DNA from 2 places in the Priestia sp. YIM B13486 genome. Region 1 is predicted to be linked to the other one. Evidence: a T-box and tRNA genes for the amino acid it is inferred to sense, from the RefSeq annotation. Region 1 holds a T-box; the other holds one or more tRNA genes.
What was found. A T-box is a leader RNA that pairs with one kind of tRNA and senses whether it is charged. The one in region 1 lies ahead of leuS (leucine--tRNA ligase), so its partner is inferred to be a tRNA-Leu.
Positions count from the first base shown of each region.

Region 1 (14,910 bases):
TGGTATTTAATATCAACGACGTCTTCATCCTCTAATTTCCGTAAAAATCGGTTCACCGCAAATTCTAAATCTTTTTCATGCTCTTTATCAAACATTTTTACTTGTATCACAGCTTCTACCACCTTGTCCTATCAAATTTGTTTCAATCAGAATGGACTGTTTCTCTTGATGATGGTTTTTGTACAGATTTTCAATCTCTTACTACCTCTATTTTTATGAGGGCTTTTATAGATTTAGTCATCATTTGTTTTCCTGCTATCATTTTAGTCGGTTGGCAGAAGTTTCATTCAAAAAAGAGGTTAAGACATAACGAAATGAATTCAATCTAAAGACGAACAAATGGGATACATGAGCTGAACCGCTTGTAACACGGCAGTTGATTTCCTTGCAAGACTTCGCTTTCCGCGGGCGGCCAGTGATCCTCCTCCTCGCTTGCGCTCCTGGGGGGTCTCACCTGTTCCGCTTTTCTCGCAGGAGTCTTCGCCTTGCCTTCCAATCAACTGCTAGAAGAAACGAAACAAAAAAAATGAACCACTAATCAAACATGTTGATCAATGGTTCATTTTTCACTTCAGCTAAGATACTTTTGTCCCAGCCTCTTTTTATTTATTAACCGTTTTTCCTTCCCACTCTAACATACCGCCAACCATATTTGTTACTTTATATCCTTGTTCTTGAAGGTAGTAACATACGTTTTCACTGCGGCGGCCCGAACGGCAAATGAAAATATATTCTTTGTCTTTATCGAAATAATCCACATTACCTGGAATATCATTCATACGAATGTGTTTAGCAGTGGGAATCATTCCTTCTGCTACTTCTTCATCTTCGCGCACATCAACTAAATGAAGTTCTTCTCCATTTTCAACGCGTTTTTGAAGTTCTTCAGGCGTAATTACTTTTACTTCTTCCATCTTCGTCATTCCTCTCTATTCTTTCATTCAGCTTGCTATCGCTATTGTAGCAAATTCAAATACCTTTATGCCACTAAATAAGAAAAGCTTAAGCAGCAGCCTGCCTAAGCTTTTCCAATCGTAGTTAAAGGTTTGACTAAGCGCCTGATGTCAACCCGAAAGGTGGACATCAGGCGCTTAGGTCTAGAACAGAACCCCTGACTAAAGAACTGTCAGGGGTTCTGTTCTACATCAATACTTAATTAGCTACGATGTTTACTAATTTACCAGGCACAGCAATCACTTTGCGCACTGTCTTACCTTCAATGAACTCTTGAACATCTTCATTAGCCATTGCAATATCTTGAAGCTCTTCACGAGATGCCTCAGCAGGTACGTTTACTTTCGCACGTACTTTACCGTTAATTTGAACGACAATTTCCACTTCATCATCTACAAGTTTTGCTTCGTCAAACGCAGGCCAAGCCTCATACGAAATTGTATCTTCGTGACCTAGTTTGCTCCATAATTCCTCAGTCGTATGAGGACAAATTGGTGCTAATAGCTTCACAAATCCTTCTACGTATTGCTTTGGCAGCACGTCAACTTTGTATGCATCATTGATGAATACCATAAGCTGAGAGATACCTGTATTAAAACGGAGGCCTTCGTAATCTTCCGTTACTTTTTTCACCGTTTGGTGATACACGCGTTCAAGCGTAGTGTCATTGCTTTCTTGAACCTTGCTGCTTAATTCACCGTTATCGTCAACAAGTAAGCGCCATACACGATCTAAGAAACGGCGTGCACCATCAAGCCCTTTTGTTGACCAGGCGATTGACGCATCTAAAGGCCCCATGAACATTTCATAAAGGCGAAGCGTATCTGCACCGTGGCTTTCTACGATCTCGTCTGGGTTTACAACGTTACCTTTTGACTTACTCATTTTTTCGTTATTTTCTCCAAGAATCATACCTTGGTTAAACAGTTTTTGGAACGGCTCTTTTGTTGGAACTACGCCGATATCATATAAAAACTTATGCCAGAAACGAGCATATAATAAGTGAAGAACAGCGTGTTCAGCTCCACCGATATAAATATCAACCGGCAACCATTCTTTTAATTTATCTGCATCTGCTAACGCTTCACTGTTTGTTGGATCAATGTAGCGTAAGTAATACCAGCAGCTGCCTGCCCATTGAGGCATTGTATTTGTTTCGCGGCGCCCTTTTTTGCCTGTTTCCGGATCTACAACGTTCACCCAGTCATCAATGTTTGCTAACGGAGATTCACCTGTGCCTGACGGTTTGATTTCAGTCGTTTTTGGTAACACAAGCGGAAGTTGATCTTCAGGAACTGCAGTCGTTGTGCCGTCTTCCCAGTGAATAACAGGAATTGGTTCACCCCAGTAGCGCTGACGGCTGAATAACCAGTCACGCAGACGGTATGTTACTTGTTTTTCACCTTTTTCATTTGTTTGAAGCCACTGAATCATATTTGAAATTGCTTCTTCTTTATCTAAACCATTTAAGAAGTCTGAATTAACGTGCTCGCCGTCGCCTGTATAAGCTTCTTTTGAAACGTCTCCGCCCGCTACTACTTCTTTAATCGGCAGTTCAAATTTAACAGCAAATTCATAATCACGCTCATCATGAGCCGGAACAGCCATAATTGCACCTGTGCCATAGCTCATTAGAACATAGTCAGCAATCCAAATTGGCATTCTCTCGCCGTTTACAGGGTTAATTGCATAAGCACCAGTGAATACGCCAGTTTTGTCTTTAGCTAAGTCTGTACGTTCTAAATCGCTTTTGCTTTTAATTTGATCTAAATACGCTTCTACCGCTTCTTTTTGTTCGGCTGTTGTAATTTTTTCTACAAACGGATGTTCAGGTGCTAAAACGGCATACGTTGCCCCAAATAGCGTGTCAGGACGCGTTGTGAACACAGTAAATGTGTCGTCGTATCCATCGATTGTGAAGTGCACGTGAGCTCCTTCAGAGCGGCCAATCCAGTTGCGCTGCATTTCTTTAATACTTTCTGGCCAATCAAGCTCATCTAAATCTTCTAGTAAACGATCTGCATAAGCGGTGATTTTAAGCATCCACTGCTTCATTGGACGACGCTCAACCGGATGTCCCCCACGCTCACTTTTGCCGTCAATAACTTCTTCGTTCGCAAGTACCGTTCCTAGAGCAGGACACCAGTTAACAGCTACTTCATCCACATAAGCTAAGCCGTTTTTATATAGCTGTAAGAAAATCCACTGCGTCCATTTGTAGTAGTTTGGATCAGTTGTATTAATTTCTCGCTCCCAATCGTAAGAGAAACCTAACGATTTGATTTGACGACGGAAATTATTAATGTTAAGTTCAGTGAATTCAGCCGGGTCGTTTCCTGTATCTAATGCATACTGTTCAGCAGGTAGTCCGAATGCATCCCATCCCATCGGATGAAGTACATTGTATCCTTGCATACGCTTCATACGAGATAAAATATCCGTTGCTGTATAACCTTCTGGATGCCCAACGTGTAAACCAGCGCCAGATGGATAAGGGAACATATCTAATGCGTAAAATTTACGCTTTCCTTCATCTTCTGTTGTTCTAAATGTTTTATTTTCTTCCCAAACTTTTTGCCATTTTTGTTCGATCTTTTCATGATTAAAAGCCATACATAATCCTCCTTGTACGCTCCAGCTGTATTTAATTAAACTAAAAAACCCCTCATCCCTCAAACAAAGGGACGAGAGGTTGAATAAACTTCCCGCGGTACCACCCAAATTAGCACAATTATGTACTCACTCATTTTCCTTAACGCGGATAGACGGCAAATGTTACTTTACTTCACATTTACAACTCCAAGGTGAGTTCATGAACGCTCGTTTGCTGACTCGCACCACCCGTCAGCTCTCTTAGCTCGCTTCGTTCACTACTATTCCTTATCATAGTTTTTACATCATACTACCTTGTATTGTAAATAATATGTTCGTAAACTGCAAGTTGTTCAAGGGATTTTGTAAAAGTTTCTGCAATGCAGCACTGCTTTATTGCTAAATCCTCTCTTTCATTCTTATATATGAACAACTTCTCCCAAAAACATACATCGACGGCCAAACAAAAAAGGGATTGAGACATAATTAAATCAATCCAATTTAAAGACGAACAAATAGAATAAATGCGCTAGTATGAATCTCTTGGTTACACCGCTGTTGATTCCCGTGCAAGACTTCTCTTTCCGCTGGCAGCCGATGAGCCTCCTCGTTGCTTACACTCATGCGGGGTCTCACCTATTTCAGGAGTCTTTGTCTTGCCCTCCACTCCGCAGCTAGAAGCACCTAAACAAATGAAATCTACGTTCACCATAAACATGAAAAGATCCGAACGATTCATCGTTCGGATCTTCCTTCAACTAAAATACTTTTATCCCAGCCCCTGCTTTCTTTAGCTGCTATTATTAAATGCCAAATCCAAAAGAAAACAGGATGATCGCAAGTACAAGACCAACAAGCGGCACAATCACCGTCATTGCTGCAACTGATCCATACGCATCTTTATGAGTTTCTCCGCAAATAGAATTAATGGTTGTTACGACATAACCATTATGAGGCAAGGAATCTAGTACTCCAGAGGAAATAGCTACTACGCGATGGAGAGCTTCTGGATTTACACCAGCATCTAGATAGTGAGGTGCTAAAATTGGCAAAGCAATCGCCTGACCTCCTGAAGCCGAACCTGTCATCCCCGCGATAACACTCACGGCAATAGCTCCTCCGATCAACGGACTTCCTGGAATATGCGTCATGGCATCTACAGCCACTCCAAACGCGGGAACAGCCTTAGCAACTCCTCCAAAACCTACGACAGCGGCTGTATTCCCAATAGCAATTAACGCACCCAGCGTTCCTTCTGAAGCTGCATTCCAAAATCCTTTAAAATGCTTTCGGTTCACAATATAAGTGACAATGATCCCGCTTAAAAGTGCGACAATCAGCGCAGATTGCTGAAGTGGCTTATGAAGTGCAAAAGAAATAGTGAGCACGACCACAAGCGGAAGCAAACTTAATAAAGGATTAGGAAGAGACTGATTTTCCGTTACTACTGGATCTTTCTCGCGTGATATAAAACGCTCTCCATTTTTAACTGCTTTTGAAATCAAGCGCTTTAACCACCAGTAGCCGAATACAGCCATCACTACTGCTACAACTAAACTAACTTCCCATCCTGCATACGGACTAGTCTTCAAATATTCAATTGGAATCCAGTTTTGGATTTCAGGCGACCCAGCCGAGGTCATCGTAAACGTAACGGAACCAAATGCTAAAGCAGCAGGAATAAACCGCCTCGGCAAATCGGCTTGTTTGAATAAGCTCAAAGCCATTGGATAGACAGAGAATGCTACTACAAACAAACTGACTCCTCCGTATGTCAAGACCGCACAGGCAAGTACAATCGCCAACACTGCTCTTTTCATTCCTAGTTTACTGACAATCCAGCGAGAAACACTATCAGCAGCCCCGCTGTCTTCCATCACTTTTCCAAAGACGGCGCCCAATAGAAACATTAAATACCAAGAAGCAATAAATCCTGTGAAACCAGACATGTAATTTCCAACAAAATTTGCTTCCCCTTCTTTCACCAGCTGTGGAAATAAAGGCATTCCGCTTGTTAACGCAACAACTAAAGCACTGAGCGGACCTGCTATAAATAAATTCATGCCTCTCATCGTTAATACAATGAGCAGCAATAATCCTCCAATTAATCCAATCATACTAAGCATATTTAGCCCCCCATGAAGTCATATAATTAGAAAACGCTTACATATTTACAGGTATATACTCCTTCCTTTGCTTGTCACGACCCTTACTATATTATTAAAGGAATACTGAAGACATTCCTACGTTTATTAAGCAGTCAAAAATAAAACCATCTCTATTTATTTAGAGATGGTTAACGAACGCTGACGTTTTTCTTTTAATTTATAATCGTATATCCATGTTGTACACATGCTGAATAGCAATAGCCCAATTAATAAATAGCACAGCGTAGACATATTAAACGCATCGAAAATAACGCCTCCAAAGAGAGGACCAATCATTTTACCTGCAGTAGCCATGCTGTTAACTACACCTTGATAAAATCCTTCTTTTCCAGATGGTGCCAACTGACTTGCAACAGCTGGAATGGCTGGCCAAACGAACATTTCTCCAATTGTCAACACAACCATGGCTGTTAAGAACTGCGGAAATGTTGTAGCATTCACCACGATAACAAAAGAAGCCACAAAAATAACCGTTCCAATTAGGACTTGTACTTTTAATGTTTTTGCTACTTTTTGAATGATGGGTACAATCAAAGGCTGACCGACTACAATTAAAATCCCGTTAATCGTCCAAAGCAAACTGTAGCTAGAAAGAGGTATATTCAGCTCACGCGTATGCGTAGCAATCGTTGTTTGCCACTGAACATACGCCACCCAGCATAAGACATACCCCGTACATAAAATAAGAAGAGCAGTCAGCTTCGTTTTATGCCCAATGCTCCCAGCTTCATTAAGGACATTCGTTTGCCCAACTGTAACCGAAATATGGCGATATGAAAAAATAGCAATAAGCAGAAAAATAACGTATAAAATTGTATTAGCTAAGAAAATATACGTAAATGAATAAGACGCTACAATGCCTCCTACCGCGGCGCCAATAGCTACTCCTGCATTTTGAGCAACGTACATCGCATTAAATGCTTTTCTTCCGCCCTGTGGCCAAACGGACCCTGCCATTGCATACATAGATGGAAACACAATACCAGATCCAAACCCTACAACAACCAAGAGAACAACGTATGTAGGCCAACCATGGAAAAACACGAGTCCCACTAATGCAATAAGAGTAATAATAATTCCTGATAAAATGGATTTATATCCTCCGATTTTGTCAAAAAGCGTTCCTCCAAGCAAATTTCCTACTACGCTTGCAGCAGAATTCAGCATAAGAACCACTCCTGCGACGGACAACGACTTTCCTAAATGTTCATTTATATAAATTGTATTGAGAGGCCATAAAAATGAAGCTCCCGTTACGTTTACAAGCATACCAATAATCAAAAACCAAAGTGATTTAGGCATTGATCTCCCCCCTATCTATTCGAATGCCAACGTACATTCTAGTCTTTTCTTAAAGGGTTCGCAATGCTTTTACATATAGACAATTTATTTAAAATTCGCTGACTATTTAAAAAGGTGATTTCACATGACAATATCATGCAAAACCACCTTTTTATCGCTTACTTTTGCTTCGAACGAACCGGCTGTGCACGCTTGCTGTTTCGTGCTTTTAATTCTTTTACCGGATCAAAATCTTTTCCTAGCTCAATGTCATTGCTGTTGATCCCGTTTTTTGTTTTTTGTTCCGGATTATTTTGATTTGAACGCGTTGCCATAAAATCCTCTCCTTAATGCTGAGTTGTGATCAATTTATTTTGCAGCTGCTGAACTTGCAGGCGCATGCGATATAGCTGCTCTCTTTGCTGTGCATTTGCACTGTGAGAAAACTCTTCAATTTCTTTATAAGCATTTTCTAATTTTTCCTGTGCTTTTGTATACTCAGTGTCGTTATAATGTTCTTGCTTCATGCCTTCCTGCAACTGGCCTTGTCCAAAGCGAATAGCATCTTCACACTGTTGCATAAGTTGATCCACTGCTTGACGAGTTGTCATTCTCTATTCCTCCTATTCGTTCATTTCTGTCTTATTTTGCGCAACTTTACTTCCCTTTACGACAAGAAGAACCTGTTAAATATAAGCATCCTTAAATTTGTTTGGCACTTTTTCACGTTTTTGATACAATTTGTTGATGTATATTGCATGTAAAAAGGAGGTTGCTGATTTGAGTCAGACAAACCCATTTCCGTATAAATCTGAAAACAAACGTTATCACACCTGGAATTACCACTTACGTAACCACTTTGGCCATAAGGTATTTAAAGTAGCCTTAGATGGAGGATTTGATTGTCCAAACAGAGACGGCACGGTAGCTCACGGCGGCTGTACGTTTTGCAGTGCTGCCGGCTCAGGGGATTTTGCCGGAAACAGAGCGGATGACCTCGTGACACAATTTAATGAAATCCGTGAAAAAATGCATCATAAGTGGAAAGACGGAAAATACGTTGCTTACTTTCAAGCATTTACTAATACTCATGCTCCTGTCGAGGAGCTTCGTGAAAAATATGAAGCCGTCTTAAAGCTTCCCGGAGTTGTTGGGCTTTCTATCGCCACGCGCCCTGACTGTCTCCCCGACGATGTGGTGGAATACTTGGCTGAATTAAATGAACGAACTTATCTATGGGTAGAACTTGGACTGCAAACTGTTCATGAACGAACTTCACTGCTTATTAACCGGGCACACGATCATCAATGCTATGTAGATGGGGTAGCAAAGCTTCGAAAACACGGTATTCGCGTTTGTTCTCACATCATTAATGGTTTGCCTTTAGAAACACCTGATATGATGATGGAAACCGTACGTGAAGTAGCAAAATTAGACGTTCAAGGAATCAAGATTCATCTGCTTCATTTACTAAAAGGAACTCCTATGGTCAAACAGTATGAAAAGGGCCTTGTTGAATTTCTTTCATTTGAAGAATACGTAAAGCTTGTATGCGATCAGCTCGAAGTACTCCCTCCTGAGATGATTGTTCATCGTATTACAGGCGATGGACCGATAGACCTCATGGTTGGACCGATGTGGAGCGTAAATAAGTGGAGCGTATTAAATGCCATTGATCAAGAGCTCCAACATCGTCAAAGCTATCAAGGAAAATATTACGAAAAAGAGTTGATGGAAAGATGAAAATAGAACGTATCCTGCCTTTTGCCCGCACATTGCTCACTAATGCTGTGGCCCAAGGAGATGTCGCGATTGATGCCACAGCAGGAAATGGACATGATACATTGTTCTTAGCTAACTTAGTCGGAGATACAGGTCATGTATATGGATTTGATATTCAACCTCAAGCCATTCAAGCAACTCAACAGCGATTGACAGAATACCATGTAGAAAACAGAGTAACACTTATCCAAGAAAGCCACAGCAATATAAACATGCTTCCTCGTTCTATTAAAGGACGAGTCACGGGCGCTGTCTTTAATTTAGGTTATTTACCAGGTGGAGATAAAGACATTGTCACCACTTCTGAAACAACAATCTCTGCAATTGAGCAGTTACTTGATTTGCTAGCACCTGAAGGAGTGATTGTGCTCGTTATTTATCATGGACACGAACAAGGGAAACAAGAAAGAGACGATTTACTAACGCATGTCCAAAATCTTGATCAAAAAGACGTTCACGTTTTACAATATCGTTTCATGAATCAGCAAAACAACCCTCCCTTCATCATTGCTATTGAAAAAAGATAAGCCGCATATGGCTTATCTTTTTAACATTCGGTACAAGCGTCCGTTGATATAGAAAAAGTAGCTGAGGGCTCCCCCCGCTTTTATTAACCTACGTGCATTCACATGAACATGTTTTTGTGCCCGCACTTTTTGATCCGACAAATAAACGCCCAAGAGTCCTTTATAGATAAAGCAGTGAAAGTGATAATCTGGCAGTTTTTTAGCATATTCGTCCGCTTTTACGACAAAATGCAAAAAGCGATCCATCATTTGCTGATAATGAGGATAATAAAAACAAAAGTTCAAATCTCCTCCTGCTTTATCTTCTTCTTGGTCAATTAAATAATCGAGTAAAATATGTAAGCCTTGAATATAAGGAAAATATCCTGCTTTTATTTTCTGCGTCATTTCTTCGGTCATCTCTTCTTGAAAGCTATAAGCAACTAAACAAAAAATTCCTAACGTTGAACCAGAGCACGCTGAAAATTCATACCACTCCATTTCAGGAACACTGTGCCGGTGAGCATCGAACCAATTCTCTAATCGTGGAACTCTTTCCTTGATTTCAACATGCTTATGTATTTGCAAATCACAATAATAATTAGCTAGTTCTAATAAATGTGAAGAGACTATATGGTAATTACAAGCTTTTCGCAAGGACTGCTGACAAGTCTGGACAAGTCCAGCTAAGTATCCTCCGTCGTCTTTATCCGCTCGAAAACGATAGTAATCCCCAAGAGGTGCATGAGGAGTCAACGCATCTGGCATCGATTCATGTAAGGCGGCAAAATCTTTAGGGTCTAGCGAATTGCTGCGGTCACATAAGTTATCTAAGTAATCGCTGATTGTTTGGTAGGCAACAATAAATTTCACGCATTCAATCATGTTTTCTTTCGCTAAAATCGATAGGATACCGCCTCCTTCACAATGAAAAGTTTTTGTATCGATACTTGCCAATGCTTGAGTACGCAATTCTTTATTAGGAATCTCTTTTGCTCGTTCGCGCCAATGATTAAGCTCATGATGAACGACAGGAAACACTTCTCGATAAATTTTTCTCATTAATGAAATAGGATGAGACGGAATCTTCATTTATTTTCACCTCAATTTCTTACCGCACTTATTAAATGTGAAGATCCACAAAACTTTTCGCATATGTAAAAACGTATTCTCTTTCAGGCTCATTAAAGATTTCGTGATACAGCTGAGACCATTCTTTGTAGATTTTTTCACTTAGCTCTATTTCATCAAACCACTGCCTAACAATCAGCTTTTCAATAATTTTATCTTCTCCTGCCTGCATCACAAGAAGCGGGACATCAGGCAAACGATCGATATCTTTAAAAGCTAAGTTGACAGCTTGGATCAATTCCCGGTACCATCTTACAGAAACTTTTGTAACATACAGTGAGTCATTTTCATCTTCATCTCGAACTTCTTGGTTTCTTGTTGCTTTTTCAACAGTGAGACCTAAATCGAAAAGTTTGTTCGGCATGACTTTATTTAACCCTTTAGATAGCATATCTAAATAAGCCGGTACTTGCTCTTTTAATCCTAGACAAGGAGAGGAAAGAATCGCACCCCATATAGGGAGGTTTTTTGTCTGGAGCGTACGAATAACCGCCAGTCCTCCCATACTGTGACCTAACAGGAAAATAGGCAAATCATATTTTTGCGCTTCACGTACCCATTCTTCCACTTCATACACATATTCATCAAAGGATAGGATATGTCCTCTTCTTCTTGTTGTTAAGCCTTGGCCAGGAAGGTCTCCCATAATTACGTGCATTCCAACCGAACGCCACATCTCAATCAGCCAGCGATAGCGTCCGTGATGCTCCGCTGCTCCATGGACCATGACAATAACGCCTTTTGGATTTACTGCTTCCCATTTATGCATTTGAGTTACTCCTTCTTCCTTTTTTTGTTTACCTGCTTAAAAAACCTTTGTACACTTACATTAGAAGATTTACTACTTTTTTTCAACTAATAAAGGGAGATGATTTGATGATTTATCCGTATAAAGAAAAAATGCCTACCATTGCACCCAGCTGCTTCATCGCAGACTATGTCACGATTACTGGAGATGTCACCATTGGTGAAGAAAGCAGCATTTGGTTTAACACTGTTATTAGAGGAGATGTTTCACCTACGATTATTGGTAAACGAGTAAACATACAAGATCAATCAACACTCCATCAAAGCCCAAATGCTCCTTTGCTTATTGAGGATGATGTAACAGTAGGACATCAAGTTATTTTACATAGCTCCATCATCCGCAAACGCGCGCTCATTGGCATGGGTTCTATTATTTTAGATGGTGCGGAAATTGGTGAAGGTGCTTTTATCGGTGCTGGAAGCTTAGTGCCTCCCGGTAAAAAAATACCCCCCAATACTCTCGCACTCGGCCGACCTGCTAAAGTAATCCGCACTCTGACAGAAGAGGATTTAAAAGATATGCAGCGCATTCGTACAGAATATGTAGAAAAAGGGCAGTATTATAAATCTATTAAGAAATCTGATTCTTCATTATAAAGGAAACGTTCCCTCAGAAAGTCATACTGAGGGAATTTTTTTAGTATCTCCACAAACTCTCCAATCATGTTCTATTCTCTCCACAATTGTAAAGAAATTTCCATATTAATTTACATCGTTTTAGTACTGCCTACACAATTAAAGATTAAACTGAATAATAAAGACGTATTTATTGAAAAGGGAGCGACTCTATGAAAGCCAAGTTAATTCAGTATGTATATGATGCCGAATGCCGATTATTCAAAAGCGTAAACCAACATTTTGATCGAAAGCACTTAAATAGATTTTTACGTTTACTAACTCACACTGGCGGAGCCACGTTTACCATTGTGATAGCGTGCTTGCTGCTATTTCTGCATCCTTCATCCGTCGCTTACGCTTGTGCGTTTTCTCTAGCCGTTAGTCATATTCCTGTCGCCATTGCTAAAAAACTATATCCGAGAAAACGACCTTATATTCAATTAAAATATACAAAAGTATTAGAAAATCCCTTAAAAGATCATTCATTTCCGTCTGGGCATACAACAGCTATTTTTTCGTTGGTTACCCCTCTTATGATTGTTTATCCAGCCTTCACTGCCGTTCTTTTGCCTCTTGCAGTAACGGTAGGAATTTCAAGAATTTATCTCGGTCTGCACTATCCGACGGATGTCATGGTAGGCCTGATACTGGGCATCTTTTCAGGTGCTGTGTCACTGAACATATTTTTAACTTAATTGATAGGAGGAGTACTAATGAGAATTGCTTTATTTACGGATACATTTGCTCCAGAAGTTAACGGAGCTGCTAAAACACTTTATCAGTTTACCCAGTATGTCAAATCAAAGCAAATTCCCATCCAGGTATTTGCTCCTGAATTTGCTCATGATCAGTCATTTTCAACGTATGTTCACCGTTCGCCCAGCATGCCGTTTTTCCTTTATCCAAACAGCCGCTTTTCATTGCCAAACGTTCTAAAAATTAAAAAGCAGCTGCAGGAATTCAATCCTTCTATTATTCATTTGGCCACTCCTTTTACAATGGGGCTTTGCGGCTCCTATTACGGGAAAAGATTAGGTGTTCCTCTTGTCGGCTCTTATCATACCAATTTTGCTGATTATTTATCTCACTATGAACTTGAAAAAATGCGTGTACCACTGCAAAAATATATGAAATGGTTTTATAAACCTGTACAAAAAATATTCGCTCCCTCTGAAGTGACCAAACAGCAGCTAGAAGAACAAGGGTTTCACAACGTATCTATTTGGTCGCGAGGAGTAAATCATAAATTATTTCACCCCCACTATGACCGCTTTGATATTCGTATTAAATATAATATTAAAAAGCCCTACATTTTAACGTATGTAGGAAGATTAGCTAAAGAAAAGAACGCTGATTTTTTAATAAAAATCGCACGATCTCTACCGGATCATATCCGCCATCAAATTCACTGGGTTATTGTGGGAGACGGCCCTTTAAAAGAACAAATGCAGCAGCAAGCATCTGAGCATATGACATTTACAGGCTTCCTTGAAGGTAAGCAACTTGCTCATATCTATTCATCATCTGATTTGTTTGTTTTTCCTTCAGAAACAGAAACCTTCGGAAATGTTGTACTGGAGTCTCTTGCTTCTGGAACTCCTGTAGTGGCAGCAAATGCAGGAGGAGTTAAACAGATGGTTCAGCACGGGCGAAACGGCTACCTTTGCAAACCTCACTCCTTAGAAGAATTCAGTTCGGCTATTACAGGTTTACTCGATGATTTGCACCAGCGGCTTCACTTTGGCCATGCAGCGAGACACTATGCTCTTACTCAATCATGGGACGCCATTTTTCAGCATTTGCTTTCAGAATATGAAGGTGTCGTAGAAAAATCTGCTGCAGATATTCAATGGGCATAAAAAAAATCTCCGTTTTCACGGAGATTTTTTTATTATTTAGCTAAAGCTTGAGTTTTTAATGCTTCCGCTTTGTCTGTGAACTCCCAAGGAAGCTCCACGTCCGTACGACCAAAGTGGCCGTAAGCTGCTGTTTGCTTATAAATTGGGCGACGTAAATCAAGCATTTTAATGATGCCCGCTGGACGTAGGTCAAAGTTTTTGCGTACTACGTCTACTAGTACTTCTTCAGAAACTTTTCCTGTACCGAATGTATCAATTGAAATAGATACTGGTTGTGCAACACCAATTGCATATGCTAGTTGTACTTCACATTTATCAGCAAGATCAGCTGCTACAATGTTTTTCGCAACATAACGAGCTGCATAAGCTGCTGAACGGTCTACTTTTGTTGCGTCCTTACCAGAGAATGCACCGCCGCCATGACGAGCATATCCGCCGTAAGTATCAACGATAATTTTACGACCAGTTAAACCAGCATCTCCTTGAGGACCGCCGATTACGAAACGTCCTGTTGGGTTAATGAAATACTTTGTATTTTCATCAATTAACTCGTTTGGAACAACTGGATTAATAACATATTCTTTTAAGTTACGTTGAATTTGCTCTAACGTTACTTCTGGATGATGCTGAGTTGAAATAACAATTGTATCGATGCGAACAGGTTTGTTGTTTTCATCATATTCAACTGTTACTTGTGTTTTACCATCCGGGCGAAGGTAAGGAAGAATTTCTTCTTTACGTACTTCTGTTAGACGGCGAGCAAGTTTATGAGCTAATGAAATTGGAAGAGGCATTAATTCTTTTGTTTCGTTACATGCATAACCAAACATTAAGCCTTGGTCTCCAGCTCCGATTGCTTCGATTTCTTCATCTGACATTTGACCTTCACGTGCTTCTAACGCTTGGTCTACACCAGCAGCGATATCAGCTGACTGCTCGTCGATAGATGTTAATACTGCACAAGTTTCAGCATCAAATCCGTATTTTGCACGAGTATAGCCAATTCCTTTAATTGTTTCACGAACTGTTTTAGGAATATCCACGTAAGTAGAAGTTGTAATTTCACCACTTACTAAAACTAAACCAGTTGTTACGCTTGTTTCACAAGCAACACGAGCATTTGGATCCTTTGCTAGGATAGCATCAAGAATTGAGTCAGAAATTTGGTCACAAATTTTATCGGGATGTCCCTCTGTAACAGATTCTGACGTG
Region 1 is NZ_JBHZOZ010000001.1:781,857-796,766, forward strand. Features, by position in the region: gene ACFX4G_RS03940 (sporulation protein Cse60) at 1-110, opposite strand, end outside; gene ACFX4G_RS03945 (hypothetical protein) at 321-500, opposite strand; gene ACFX4G_RS03950 (rhodanese-like domain-containing protein) at 603-914, opposite strand; gene leuS (leucine--tRNA ligase) at 1,153-3,567, opposite strand; T-box leader at 3,632-3,850, opposite strand; gene ACFX4G_RS03960 (hypothetical protein) at 4,094-4,285, opposite strand; gene ACFX4G_RS03965 (GntP family permease) at 4,350-5,672, opposite strand; gene ACFX4G_RS03970 (MDR family MFS transporter) at 5,829-7,016, opposite strand; gene ACFX4G_RS03975 (hypothetical protein) at 7,175-7,330, opposite strand; gene ACFX4G_RS03980 (YtzC family protein) at 7,343-7,606, opposite strand; gene mnmL (tRNA modification radical SAM protein MnmL/YtqA) at 7,776-8,738, shown strand; gene mnmM (tRNA 5-(aminomethyl)-2-thiouridylate-methyltransferase MnmM) at 8,735-9,304, shown strand; gene ACFX4G_RS03995 (tetraprenyl-beta-curcumene synthase family protein) at 9,317-10,375, opposite strand; gene ACFX4G_RS04000 (alpha/beta fold hydrolase) at 10,407-11,183, opposite strand; gene ACFX4G_RS04005 (gamma carbonic anhydrase) at 11,291-11,818, shown strand; gene ACFX4G_RS04010 (phosphatase PAP2 family protein) at 12,010-12,534, shown strand; gene ACFX4G_RS04015 (glycosyltransferase family 4 protein) at 12,553-13,698, shown strand; gene metK (methionine adenosyltransferase) at 13,731-14,910, opposite strand, start outside.

Region 2 (14,910 bases), on a different contig from region 1:
CTTCTGAAACACAGCGTCAGCGTTTAACAGAGTTTCAGCAAGATATAAAAGATATGGAGAACGACCTTAATCAATAAAAGAGCCGCTGTTTTACTTAGGCAGGTTCACAATAGAGAGTATAAATTGTAAAAGCAGAAGGTAATGAACTTCTGCTTTTTTTATTGGTAGTGTAAACGTAGGTTTCGTGTATATAATTGCTTCTAGCTGTTGTTTGGAGGGAAAGGCGAAGACTGGCACGGAAATCAACAGTGGTGTAACAAATAATCCATCATTCCATTCTTATTTTAAAAGGTATAGAAGTTAAAAAAGTAAGAATCCTAATAAAAACAGAACGATAAGAATGGAAAGGGATTGTGACAGGAAATATGCTAATAAACATACTAATAATGATTGTCGTATTGTACTTCATATATGTATTCGTAACTGCAGTGGTACTGTTTTATGTCCCTTTACACAAGGGAAAAGACTTAAAAGTAATGAATACTGAGAATTTTTACGGGAAGAAAGAATCCACAGATCGAGTTATGCTTTTAGAAAATGGTTATTTTTCAGGGCTTGTTCGGATGCAGATGATTCAAGAAGCGAGGCATACAATTGATATTGCATACTTTTCCATCGGTAAAGGCCGTTCTTCGGATTTACTTATGGGTGCTTTATTCGAAGCTGCGGATCGAGGTATACGTATTCGCGTGTTGTTAGATGGGATCGCTCATGGGTTAAAAGGCAAGAGGAAAAATGTTCTTTATGCTCTAGCTTTCCACAATAATATTGAATTAAAGTACTATGAGCCCTTTACTATTTTTAAACCTTGGACATGGCATAACCGTCTTCACGATAAAATAATAGTAGTCGATGGCCAATTAGGTATTAGTGGAGGACGAAATATTGGAGATAAATACTTGGCTAGTCAACCAAATGAAAATTTTGTCTATGACCGTGATGTACTGATTTATAACACAAAGCAAGAAAGTCATAGTGTCATTCTCTCAATGGAGAAGTATATAGAAAAATTATGGAATCATCCGTATACACGAAAAGCTTTTCCAAAGCCCAAGAAAACTAAACAATTTCGCGGTCTTTCAGGAAAAAAATTATTGATAGATCAATACGAAGAGGCCAAAAAAGTAAACGAACCTTTTGTCCATCCTTATATTGTATGGAGAGAAGCAACGATGCCTACAAGAAAGATTTCTTTTATTACAAATCCTATTCAACGAATAAATAAAAGCCCTTTTATATGGAAAACATTTATTAAGCTTTCCCAGCAAGCTGAAAAATCCATTGTTGTTCAAAGCCCTTATATCGTACCAACAAAAGAAATGGAACAGTATATAGATAAGCAAGTAAAACCAAAAGTGCAAAGAATTATTTTAACTAATTCTATTACATCCACTCCAAATGCTATGGCTTTTTCTGCATACTTGGGAGTGAAGAATCGCGTTATAAAAGCTGGTTCGAAGCTTTATGAATATCAAAAGCCCTATTCAATTCACGGGAAATCTGTTGTTTATGATCAGCGTTTAAGTGCAGTTGGTTCTTTTAACTTAGATTCACGCTCTGCATTTTTAAATACTGAATCCATGGTTATGATAGATAGTGAAGAATTTGCAGCCGAGTTAACAGGAGCTATTGAAACTAAAATTTCTCACAGTACGCTTGTGGGGAATGAGGGAGAACCTGTGGATGTTAATACGGATTCTCAAAAAAACGTGCCTCCCGTAAAATCTGCACTCCTACATATTCTTTCGGTCTTTACACGATTTTGGAGACATTTTGTATAGTACTGTGTTACAGCAGAGTCTTTAAAAACAAATAGCGGAGATTAAAGAGGACTGCAGCTGGTGAAGGGAATGTGTAAAAAACTGTGATATGCCTCACAGTTTTTTTGAAACCCCTAGTACTAGTTATGATTCATCAAAAGACCTATTGACGAAATTCCATATATGTTTTATTATGATATAGCGTCGTTGATAAACGAGGTTCTTTTGAAGAAATCATTTCTAGGGGCATAGTTTAAAGGTAGAACTACGGTCTCCAAAACCGTCAGTGTGGGTTCGATTCCTACTGCCCCTGCCATTTTGGAGTTATTTTTTAATTTACACGCGGGTGTGGCGGAATTGGCAGACGCGCTAGACTTAGGATCTAGTGTCTTATGACGTGGGGGTTCAAGTCCCTTCACCCGCATCTTTACTTTCATATACGCGCGGAAGTAGTTCAGTGGTAGAACACCACCTTGCCAAGGTGGGGGTCGCGAGTTCGAACCTCGTCTTCCGCTTCTTTTCAAAAGCAGTTTGCATGTGCAAACTGCTTTTTTTGTTGTAGAAATAAAGAGTTTTATGATGCTGTTTTTAATCAGAAGTATTTTATTAAAGCAGTACTGCTTATACGTGTTGTTTTCGTGAATATACACATAATATCGGGGTTACATTAAAAGCTAATGAACGATACGTGAAGACATCTAATATGGTTTTTAAGATAGGGGAGAGTCCTATGGAATCTAGTTGGTTTTCAATTATACCGTTTTTAATTGTTATTCCCATAGCTATTTTCACCAAACAAGTGCTGCCAGGGTTGTTTTTAGGCTTATTAGTAGGCGCTTATTTGATTGATCATTCGATTATTGGAGGTGTTGAAAAGCTACTTCACTACGTTGTACAAGCTCTTAGAAATAAAAGTAATATAGAAATCGTCGTCTTTTTATACGCGTTTTCAGGGCTCATCGGAATGATTAAGATGGCTGGAGGAGTTAAAGGTTTTGTGGAAACAGCTGCTGAAAGAATTGATACAAGAAAAAAAGCCCTTATTTTAACCTATGTTTCAACCATTGGAACATTCAGTGCTCCGACATTTCGTTTCGTGACGATCGCGCCCATCATGAGAGCATTACTGAAGAAGGTGAAAATGACGACAGCAGAGCTAGGGTTCGTTATTGAAACAACTGCTACTCCTGTTATCGTCTTAATTCCTGTGGCGACGGCATTTGTAGGATATATGGTATCCATCATTCAAATGGCGATTGATCATCAAGGCATAAAACAAGACGCTTATTCTTTGTTTATTCAAAGCATTCCTTATAATTTTTTTTCGATTGTGATTATTTTAGTAGGGATTTATTTAAGCTTTTTTCATCATTCAACATCTACGGCTCCTATGAAGCTTGAGGAAGAAGAAGAAAAAGATTGGCATGATTGTCATCCTTGCGTATCGAGGGATTTGCCTTCTAAGCCTTGGAATTTGTTAGTGCCTTTACTTGTCGTGATTTCACTCACCTTACTTTTAACATGGTGGAGTGGACATCATAAGAGTCACACCTTTTTTGAAGCATTTATTAAAGCAGACGTGCTAGAAGCGATGGTAGTAGCTTTGATTATGACTACGTTAATTACCCTCATTTTTTTCTTGTTTCAGCGCTTTACATTACAGAATTTGCTTAATGGTTTTATCACAGGAGGCAATGACTTAATGTCCGTTATTCTGCTGTTATCGGTAGTATGGGGATTATCCGCTGTTACAGAAGACTTGGGTTTTTCCAATTTCGTGACGGCACATTCTAAGTGGATTCCTCAAATGTTTGTCACTCCTTTTATGTTTGTGTTTGGAGCTGCTATTTCTTACTTTATCGGGTCTGCTTGGGGGACGTGGGGAATTTTAATGCCGCTTGGCGTATCGCTTGCAAGTTCTGCAGATCTTTCTTTGCCGTTGATTATCGGTGCCGTATTTGCAAGCGGTTCATTTGGAGCGTTTTCTTCGCCTTTAAGCGACGATACGAATACCATCGCCAAAATATTAGATTTATCTGTTATTGAATATGCCAAGTATAAATTAAAGCCCGCTCTAATTGCAGCGGGAATAACAGTTGCTTTTTATCTTGTGGTATCTTTCTTGTTTTGAATGAGGGAAATAGCCATCTAGTATCAACTTTTCATTTTTTTCAGCTTAAAGTATGCATACAGCCCTAATGATAGGCACACTAGCATGATACAAGTAAGCGGAAATAAGATGGTATTAATAAAATGATCATAAAACCATATATACACGAACATCACCTCGATAATTTTAACGCTATTTTTTCTATTTATTAGAGATATACTATCTGTGCTGCTTCTTCCTATTTTTCAAAAAGGCGATAATCAAAAGCAGTATAGGTACGATAGCAAAAAGAGGCATATGTAAAAGAAATCTCGCTACGTGTAGCCCTTCATAAAGATGTTCTTGAAAATTACTAGCGATTGTAATCGACAAAAACAACACAATGATGCCTAAAGGATACACTAGACGGGAAGGAGATTTAATTTTAAATAAAGTAGCTGTACCTATGATAGAGGCATAAAACAAGATGCTAACTTTAAAATAAATCCCAATAACCATAGCAAACATAAAAAATACATCGAGACGCTCTAAAAAATCAGCTACTTGAATCGTTTGAACAGTACTAAGAAGAGGGAACTGTGATCTTGTCGTCAAATCAACCCCAAGCACGCTAATGTTAATGATCATCGTAATAATTAAATTAATTCCGCTTAATCCCGTTGCGCATAGCATGGTGACACTTGCTTTTTTGGGGTTGCTTAAATAAGGAAGAAGCATGGTAAATACAATAGCTTCTGTGAAAGGGAAATACAGCGTTTCAGTTAAAGCAACTTTGGCCACAGGAAGTATTCCTTCTTTTAATACCGGCTGTAAGTTCTTAAAATCAATTAATCCCGAGCTAATAATCAAGATGAAGCCTGCAACAGCTAGAAAATACATGAAAATAAACAGAAGCTCTCCTGATCTGGCTATCGCTTCAATACCTTTTCGAGTTATATAGATAATGACCAGCATCAACAAGGCATTAGCAATAAATAAAGGCGTATCGGGATAGGCAAAAGTAAGAAGCATCTCTCCGAAATCTCTTAGAACTCGTGATGCATCGTATAAAAAATAGACAATATATATGAATGCAAGAAGTGTTCCAAGTGCCTTCCCTAAAATTTTCTGCATATATTCTGTAGGCAGGAGGTCCGGATAGTAGGAATAGAGCTTATGATAGACTAAGAAGAAAAAAAAGCTGCACAGCATTCCAATTAAAATAGCTAGCCATGCATCTTGCTTCGCTCGCATTGCAAGAGGAACTAATAAAGCACTTCCCAGCTCGAATAAAACCATGAGAATAAATAATTGAGTGGCGCTAATTTTTGCTTTTTCCATATAGCCAGAACCTCCTGACCTCAGTTTTGTTTTTCTTTTAGGCTAGAGAGAAATGATTTATTGCGCAGACCTGTTCGGCGAATGTAAGCTTCTACCGTAACGTCTACATTTAATTTTGGAAAATAAACGTCATCCCATTCTGATTTGAGTTTTTCCCATTGATTAGGCCGCGTGCGTTCCAGCGCTTCTCCAAACCCGAAGATGTCAACTTTGTCTGTCTGAGCTTGTTTAATAGCTGTTTGTAATTCTTTTTTTATTTCTTTACCTGCTGCTTTTTCCATTTTTTTGATGACAGCAGGTTGACGTGTATCAACAGGGACCTCCACTTCTCCAAGATCGCCTTCTACGCGAGTGTGAACGGACGCATAAGGTTTTCCTTTTATCATTTTTACAGATACATCCGTTTTTTGACGAACTGTTTGATAGGCAAGCGCTTCTTTTTTTCCTTTCCAATCTACATTAATATCGGTTCCTTGTATTTTATCAAGAATCCAAACGCTGCCTCTAGCTGGACTATTGTACAACCAGTCGATTAACTTTCCATTTTTAAAAACAGCAATGCCAGAAGCACGAAGGGTAGCTTCTGGTGCGCTTTGCTGGAGATTATCTAAGTTTTCTGCTTGTTGAGGATTTCCAACTAAACGAAAACCCGAGACTAGTGCTTCTCCTCCGGGAGATTCGAGAGATTTCATCACTTCTTGAAAAGAAACCTTGAGGTTTTCTCCCCATTTTCTTTGAGTGAACTCCAGCGTTTTCATAATTTTGTTTGCTGGAATTTTATCGACAGGCGTTAGTGCTTTTACCAAATCAGCAGCACTTGACTGGTTTGCGATTACTAAGGAAGTCGTAATTCGAAACTCAGGATCGCGATCAATAGAATCAATAAGAATGTTAATTCCTTCTTCACGGGCTAACTTTTCTCCAACCACGATTAAGTTTGTATGGGCATAATAAAGTCTTCGGGAAATTCTAGCCGAAGCGCGTCTGCTTGCTTCAACTAAATTATCACCGGAAGCAGAATAAATAGTAACAGGCGGACTTTGCGTGCCGCCTCCTTGCAAACCGGCTACGTTTCCAGGATTAATAATTTGGAAGGTAAGCTCATACCGCCCGTCTTTCGTTTTATCAATTCCCATTGCCGATACAAGTGCAAGGTCTGTTAATTCTTTTTTACTCCAGCAGCTAGTAAGCAATACCATCATTATGGTCATTAACAGTAAAAATAAACTTTTACGTTTCATTTTGATCATCTTCTTCCATTTCCTGGTTAATCATACCTCTTGAAGAAGGAGGCTCAGGCTTTTGATGTTTGCTTTGACGAACTTTGTTATCACTAATTAATTTAGGTCTTCTTCTCATCGTCCACCAAGGTAACCGCAGCAAGGTATCTTCATTGCTTGCAGGAATAAAGGGTGCTAATGGCGTCATGTAGGGAACACCAAATGAACGTAAGCTGCACAGATGTCCAACCCCCATTAAAAGAATAAGGATAATGCCATAGAAACCGAATGTAGCCGCTCCTAGTATAAATAAAAAACGAATTAAACGTGCTGAAATAGCCATATCGAAAGACGGTGTGGCAAAGCTAGCAATGGCTGTAATCGATACAATAATAACCATAGCTGGTGAGACGATCCCTGCTTGAACTGCTGCTTGCCCAATAACAAGGGCTCCGACGATCGATACAGCAGAGCCGATAGCTTTTGGTAAACGAATCCCTGCTTCACGCAAAATTTCAAAGGTGACTTCCATAAAAAAAGCTTCCACGAACGCGGGAAATGGAGCGGATTCTCGCTGTGCCGCAAGAGCTACAATAAGCGTTGTGGGTACCATCTCTTGATGAAATGTCGTAACCGCCACATACGTAGCAGGAGCGATAAGTGAAATCATAAACATAAACACCCGCAAAAGACGAATGGACGTCGCAATATCAAAGCGTGCGTAGTAATCTTCAGCCGATTGGAAAAATTGAATGAACAACGCTGGAGCAATAAGTACAAAAGGAGTTCCATCCACAAAAATAGCAATTCTTCCTTCCAAAAGGTTACCCGCCACCACATCGGGTCTTTCTGTATTATAAATAGTTGGAAAAGGAGTGACCGTTTGATCTTCAATTAGCTGTTCAACATAACCTGATTCCAAAATACTATCAATATCAATGTTTTTTAATCGCTTTCGAATTTCTTTTACAACTTTATCGTTTGCGATGCCATGAATATACATAAGAGTGACATCCGTTTTAGTTACCCGGCCAATCTTCATCGACTCTAGCCATAAGTCAGGTGTTTTAATAATTCGGCGAACCATGGCTAAGTTTGTGCCAATAGACTCAGTAAAGGCACCTTTTGGTCCCCGCACTACCATTTGGGTAGTAGATTCTGCAATGGCACGCTTTTCACCGCCTTGTGTACTCACGCTGAGTACGCGGTTTATGCCATCGACAATAAGAAGGCTGTCTCCTGACATCAAAGAAGAAAGTAAATCATTCCAGTTGTCTGCAAACGATACGTTGCCAATTGTTACGATGTCTTCGGAAATTAACTCTAATGCATTTTGATCGTTTAGGTCATTTTTTTGATTATCTTTCATAAGAGACTGCAGTAAGTAATCTTGAATAGCCTGATTATCTACAATCCCTTCTATGTAGACGATAGCAACAGCCAAGGTGTTATTGACGCCTATTTTAAAATGACGAATCACAATATCTGAGCTGTTTCCAGTTTTCTCTTTAATGACGGTAAGGTTCTCAGACAGCAGATTCTTAAGAGAAGAAGCTGTTTGTTCGCTGTTCGTTTGATCTGTCTGAGGTTGAAGTTTACTTTTAGACTTTTGATTTTTAAAGAACGAAGGCATAAATGAAAGCACCCTTACTATAGTTTTTATTAATTTGGCCAAAAACCGTATAATTATGTAATTTTTAACAAAATATCTTTTGCATGACAGTAAATGAAAATGACGACCCTATGAGGTAAGTATTGATTAGGTGAGGAGAGAAAATAATGAAAATTATTGGAGTTAGCCTGCTGCTATTTGGATCTGTGATCGCTCTTTCTGTAGGAATTGATCTTTTTCAAGGAACGAACGTACTGCAGGCACTATACAATGCTTTAAGCCCGTTTCGTGTAATGGAAGTGGCCGAATTATTTGTCCTTTTTTCTCTTTTGTTTTTCTTTTTCGCAGAGTCACTTTATCTTGTTTTAAAGAAGCGTCAGCAAAAGCAATAGTAACTTGGTGCAAAGAGGTTTTTGTATCTTCACTATCGAAACAAGCGTATAGAAAGATAGCTTTGAGATAGGGGAGAACCACATGAACATTGAGACTGACAGATTACTAATACGCAAATTTAAATATGAAGATTGGCAAGATGTCTACGCATATACATCTGATGCTAATGTCATGAAGTACATACCAGAAGGTATGTTTAGTAAGGATGATGCGAAGAAATTTGTAAATGAAAATATAAAAGAAAATGCTAAAAATTTTCCAGTTGTATTAAAAAACGAAAAAATTCTAATTGGTCATATCGTCTTTTTTAACTATTTTGGGGACCATACTTATGAAATTGGCTGGGTATTTAATTCTCTCTATCATCAGAAAGGATATGCTTCAGAAGCGGCAAAAGCAATAGTGGACTATAGCTTTAACACAATGAAACTGCATCGGATTATTGCTACTTGTCAACCTGAGAATACGTCTTCTTATCGTGTTATGGAGAAGATCGGGATGAGAAGAGAAGGGTATTTTAAAAAATGTATTCCAACTGAAAAAGGATGGTGGGATGAATATTATTACGCAATTTTAAAGGAAGAGTGGAAATGAGCTTTACTTTTACGGAATTACATTTTCTGAGCTGAAAGACGAAAACAAGCCCAATTTTTAAAAAATGAGCAGAACAGCAAACCAAAACGTCTAGGCAGACATACAATAAGCTATCCATGAGAAACACCCTATGTTTGAACCTTCTTTGTTTTAGCAACAGAAAATTACGTTGAAAGGGAGTGCTTGTATGTCTAATGCTGGATGTGGATTCGGTTCTGGTTTCGCTTTATTAGTTGTATTATTTATTCTATTAGTAATTATCGGATGTAGTTGTTATAGCGGTGGTTATGGTGGCGGCTACGGCTGCTAATTATATCACTGAATAGCCTAAAGGATACCCTTTAGGCTTTTTTGTGTTCATTATAAAATGCTGGAAGAGATGATTAATCGGTAGGCTCAGTATCAACATGTGATTCAGTTTTTTTTTCTTTCAACAATCGGTCATTAGAAGCCCAAGGCACGCGGCGAGGCTTATATTCAATCGCATCAGTAGAGTAAACGGCCACGCTTACGACTCCCCCGTGCACCTGCGCTCGAATCAACAAAGGATCACTATACGTATTTTTAAAATGAAAGTCAGGTCCATACCAGCTGACGGTAGCGTCTCGTCCAGGAGGTACGTAGGAAACACTGCGGCTGTGTGAGTAACGCTGTGTAATCGTTAGGCCAGCGTTATCGACGGCGTTAAATAAAGTAGAAGAAACTTGGCAAATTCCTCCTCCAACTCCTTCAGAATACTCTCCTTTTACAATGATTGGCGCACGCATATATCCTTTTGCTGCCGTTCTTTTTCCGACGGTTTGATTAAAAGAGAAAACTTCCCCAGGAAATATAACGCTGCTGTCTAGTGATTCAGCTGCAAGAGAAATATTGTGAGAACGATTTTTATTATGAGGGTTAAATACCGTATGATAATGACCGATTTGCTTAATTCGAATCGTTGCAAGCAGCTCTTTATCTACGCGAGGCGGAACAGGAAGCGTCGGGATTTCTAATGTTGACGTACCGCCGTTAAAAAAATAAGTATAAAATTTCTCCGCAAAATCTTTATGATATAGTTTGACACCCGCTTGCTCAGGAACAATTTGTCCGCTTTTATCAATGCGGGCATTTATGGGCTCTCTATATGTTTTTTTATCCAATTCTTTTAGAAGAAGATTGTATCGATCATGATCAACCATAGGGACAGGAAGAAGAGGCACGGCCACTTTGTCCCGTTCAATCCGTTCAATTGGTTTACCGTCATGAGTAAGAGATAAGTGGTCTTGTGTAGAAAGGGGTTGAATGAGCATTAAAAGTCCAACCATCCAAGTGAAATTCATATCATATACCTCGCTTTCACCTGTTAGTATGAATAAAATGAACCGTTTAATGTATAAGATTCACAAGCTCTTTTTTGTATTATTTTCCATGAGCTTAGCGTGTAAAAATTTCTATTTATAATTGTCTGTGTACTTTCGCATATTACATAGAGAAACTACAAGGTAATGAGGGTAGACAATGACAAAATTAATGATTTTAGTCTTTATGCTTATTAGTTTTTTTGTGCATCCCCAAAAGATGAAAGCAGAAGAAAACCTTACGTATTTTCCGGTAATTGACACAGGAAAAGTATTAAAGTGGAAACGTGTAGAAAGCTTACTGCCGAAGGGGAAAAAATTTAAAGTGATCGATGTAGAAACCGGCTTTTACTTTTACGTGCAGCGAAGAGCAGGCTCACACCATGCAGATGTTCAGCCGCTTACACGTCAAGATACGAAAGTAATGAAGCACTTATATAATGGGAAATGGAGCTGGAACCGAAGAGCTGTTCTCATTCCGTTTAAAGGCCAAATGCTTGCCGCTTCCATGAACGGAATGCCTCACGGAGCCGGTGCGCTTGACAATGGATTCCCCGGTCATTTTTGCATTCACTTTGCAGGAAGTACGACTCACAAGTCTCAAAATGTGGATCCAGGTCATCAGTTAATGGTATTAAAAGCAGGAGGAAAGCTTGATGAATATGCATTGAAAGCTGAGCCGGCAGAAGTCGTAAATATGTTTTTAACAGGATTAAAGCAAGATGACGATGCCTTAATGCAGCCGGTTTTGCGCGTGAAGCAAGAGCATAAGCTATGGGCAACACTGCATAGTATCTCCACTATTTATTATAAAACGGACTTATTTCATGCAAAAAAGTATAAAACAAAAGAGAAAATCGCCGTAGAGTGCCTTATTTATTACGAAGATAAAGGGGCTCAAAAGACCACGATGGTTTTTACTTTAAAGAGAAATGCATTAACAAACGGGTGGGAAATTTCTTCTCTTACATTGTAAGTACTGATTAATGCTTAAAAACACATCTGATAGAAAACAGATGTGTTTTTAAGCATTTGTTTAGCTCTTTAGTCCTTCGCAATGTTATAGTGTAAAAACGTGCTTACATACGATAGAAAAGAATAAAAAAGGGTATAAGTAATAATATTACTCTTTCTACAAAGAACTCTACAGCACGAAAGGAGAGGGTGTTTATTTTTTCATATTGGTTTAGCCGCTTAGTTGCTGCAGACCCTGGACGAAAAAGGCTCAAAACGGCTTCCAAAGCTACGATCAGCGTCATTACAGCGGTCGTTATTATGCTGATTGTATTAAAAGCAGCGGGAAGCTCACAAATTACCGCTGCTATTTTAGCAGGCGTAATCGGCCTGATGGGTATATTGGTTGTGAATGATGAAACAACAAAAGCAAAAAAAGTGACAACAGGCTTAGTAGCGCTTTCCAGCGCCGTTTCTCTCGGAATTGGCTCGTTTTTATCACGATATGGACAAGCAGAAAATATTTTTCTCGTTCTGTTGGTGTTTTTGTCTTTTTATTTACAGAGATTTGGTATTCGCTATTTTTCCCTGTCGATGGTAGCCTTTATGTCGTTTTATTTTGCTTCTATTTTACACGTCACATTTTCTCAGCTGCCGTGGCTGTTAGCTGGCGTTATAGTAGGAGCATGCTGTGCATTTATTTATAATTTTGTTATCTTTAAAGACCGGCCTGCCAACGTGCTGAGGTCTTCAATGAAATCATTTCATATTCAAGTGAATTTGGTGCTTGATTTAATTATTGAGTTAATTCAAAAGAAAAGAATTGAACCGGCTCAAATCAAACAATATAACCGCAATATTAAAAAACTGGCCGAGTATGCCCGTGTAGTATCAGAAGAGCTTGGAAATACAGATCCCCACGACATATGGCCTGGCGTAACAGCTGAACAGATGCGCCTTTATGTATTTGATACAGTTATGCTGCTCCAGACATATTCCCCGGCGATTCGAAAGCTCAGTGAATTAAAGGCATTTAATCATTTTGATATTCAGCAGCTGCTGTTAAAGCTAGTGGAATCGATTCGCGAAGCAGAGGTATTAAATGAAAATCCTACTCATTCCTTAACGGATGCAGCTCAGCATCTGCAAGAGCTGCGCCAAAAATTAAGTGAACTCGAACCTCAAGATAAAAGGTATAAAGATTGGCTTTACTTAATCCGCCGTATCGAAACGATATCAAATCACGTGATTGATGAAGCCTATGAGCTGCAGCAGGCAATTGTGAAACAAGAAAAACAGCCTCAAAAAGAAGCGGAAGAAAAAGAAGACGAAGAGGACAATGATGAAGAAAAAGGATTAAAACCATCTACGAAAAAGTCTATTCAAGCGGTCATCACTGCTGTTGCGACATTAATATTTGGCTCTTTTTTATCTCCATCGCATCAATATTGGGCGCTGTTAGCAGGCTATTTAGTGCTTCTTGGTACAGAAACGATAGGAAGTACGTTTGTAAAAGCCGTGCAGCGAAGCGTAGGAACGCTTTTAGGGGCAGCTGTTGGCTTTGTTGTCGCAAGCTTTGTCTCACCCGGAATACTTGAAATAACGCTGCTTTTTATCTGTGTGTTTATGGCTTTTTATTTCTTTCCTATTACGTATTCGTTTATGAGCTTTTGGATTACGATGATGCTGGCCTTTATGTATGACATGCTTCTTGGAGGGATTTCAGAGAGTTTGTTACTAGCTCGCGTATTAGATACAGTTGTAGGAGTTGGAATCGGTTTAGCCGTATCTGCTCTTGTGTTTCCTAAAAGAACAAGAGATAAAATAACCGACACCTCAGTAGAATACGTAGCGGCTTTAAAAGAATTTGTTCACACTTATTTGCATCGTTTTACGAAGCAGTATGCGTTTGCCAATTTAGCTGATAAAGGAATGGAATTAGAAAAAAAGCTAAAACAGCTTCATGTCGATTCAGATCCTATTATCAAAGGTTTCGTTGGCCGTTCACGCCTTCAGCAATTTTTGACCGTTTTTACGGCTATTAATTATTACGCCAAGCATTTGGTAGCATCTTCTACTAGAAACGAGGCTTTTTATAAGGAAGCAGAATTTCATGGCGTAGTAAAGGAAGTGGAAGAGAAAGTAGCAAGTAACTTCACTCAGCTTGAAAAAGCGTTGCGAGGAGAGCGAGGAACGTATGTATACACGCTTGAAGATGTAAGACAAAAGATTGAACAATCTTTAGATTATTTTGATACGTCCGTTCAATCAAGAAATTTACAGCATCTTCAGCTGCTGCATAACATTTATTACGTATGGAAAATCAATCAATCGGTTGTTCATTTAGCCAAAGAGCTAGGAGCAGAAGAAATAAGCAGTGAAGATTAAAACCAGCGAATATTTCGCTGGTTTTTTAGTCTGATGAATAAGGAGACGTATCTTTTCTAATCGTTCTCCACGTTGTTTTAAGACCGGCATCGCTGCCAATTGCGGCGTATCCATAAAAATATCCCATAAACAACCCGGCAATAATATGATGAGGATGACTGATAAATACTGAAAAAAGCACGCCAACAGCTAAAGCAATAGTCGGAACGTACTGCTTTTTAGGATGGAAAAGCCATTTGATCAGCTGTGTCACGATTAATACGATAGGAACACCAATGACTGCGTCCCAAAAATTTGTATGAATTGTAGGGAAATCCATATTCAAGCACCTCGTTAAATGTGTTAGATGTAAGGTTATCTATGCTGCTTACCTTAAAACACTTCAATTAGTTATGAGGTGCTCCAGGTGAATAGTAGTAAGGCGGAATTTTAAGCCAGCCTTTTTGCTGCATCAGACTTTTCACTTTTGATCCTAATATAACCTTTTCAGTGTGGAATTTTAGCCACATCAATCCAATATCGGTTCTAATAGACTGTCCCATATTCGTGCTGCACATGACGATATTAGAAGCAATTTTTACAGATATTAAGTTAGCAATTTCAGAATCCGTTGCTTTTGCTCCTAATGGAATGCTGTTAGGGTCGGATTTCGGCTTGGTAGCCGGTATTTCAGGAAGCATAATTCCTTCTTTAACCATTAATTTTTTTAGTGTATCAATCTGAGATTCAGCCAGGTTTTTTGAGTCTTGAGTAAGCTTAAGCAGTTCGCTGTTAGTTGTTGTATTAAGACAGGTTTCTAAGGCAGGTATTTCTTCCGCTAAAGCAGTGAAATATAACCAGCATCCCATAGCCTCACCAATATGTGGGGGAGGGGGCGAATCATCTGTAGAAGAGTTTTTTATATAATCAAGTAGTGTCTCAATGACGTTAATCATAACTTTTCACCCTTTATATAGTTTATGCATCTTCATTATTGCCTTCAGCAGAAAAGTATAAACACAGCTAAGAAATGTTACATATCAAATTGATTATGATGAGTGGAAGAAAAAGCCTCTCACGCAGTAACTTATAATGATGACAGTACATTTACTATCACCAAATTTAAAGTTATAAAAATTGCGGCAATGCGTAATAAATATGCTGGTTCTAGAAAATGAAGTAAATAGAAAAAAACTCCTTGCTTATCAAGGAGTTTTTTTAGCAGGTGTATTATATCGTT
Region 2 is NZ_JBHZOZ010000002.1:475,820-490,729, forward strand. Features, by position in the region: gene ACFX4G_RS06580 (hypothetical protein) at 1-77, shown strand, start outside; gene ACFX4G_RS06585 (phospholipase D-like domain-containing protein) at 387-1,781, shown strand; tRNA gene ACFX4G_RS06590 (tRNA-Trp) at 2,003-2,076, shown strand; tRNA gene ACFX4G_RS06595 (tRNA-Leu) at 2,103-2,184, shown strand; tRNA gene ACFX4G_RS06600 (tRNA-Gly) at 2,204-2,275, shown strand; gene ACFX4G_RS06605 (Na+/H+ antiporter NhaC family protein) at 2,491-3,891, shown strand; gene ACFX4G_RS06610 (GerAB/ArcD/ProY family transporter) at 4,090-5,190, opposite strand; gene ACFX4G_RS06615 (Ger(x)C family spore germination protein) at 5,211-6,431, opposite strand; gene ACFX4G_RS06620 (spore germination protein) at 6,421-8,043, opposite strand; gene ACFX4G_RS06625 (YczF family membrane protein) at 8,190-8,414, shown strand; gene ACFX4G_RS06630 (GNAT family N-acetyltransferase) at 8,497-9,009, shown strand; gene ACFX4G_RS06635 (YjcZ family sporulation protein) at 9,197-9,319, shown strand; gene ACFX4G_RS06640 (VanW family protein) at 9,393-10,331, opposite strand; gene ACFX4G_RS06645 (hypothetical protein) at 10,510-11,325, shown strand; gene ACFX4G_RS06650 (FUSC family protein) at 11,514-13,691, shown strand; gene ACFX4G_RS06655 (hypothetical protein) at 13,717-14,010, opposite strand; gene ACFX4G_RS06660 (DUF3231 family protein) at 14,078-14,626, opposite strand; gene ACFX4G_RS06665 (hypothetical protein) at 14,901-14,910, opposite strand, start outside.
Region 2: it has a tRNA-Leu gene. The T-box ahead of leuS (leucine--tRNA ligase) is inferred to sense a tRNA for this amino acid. The anticodon was not compared.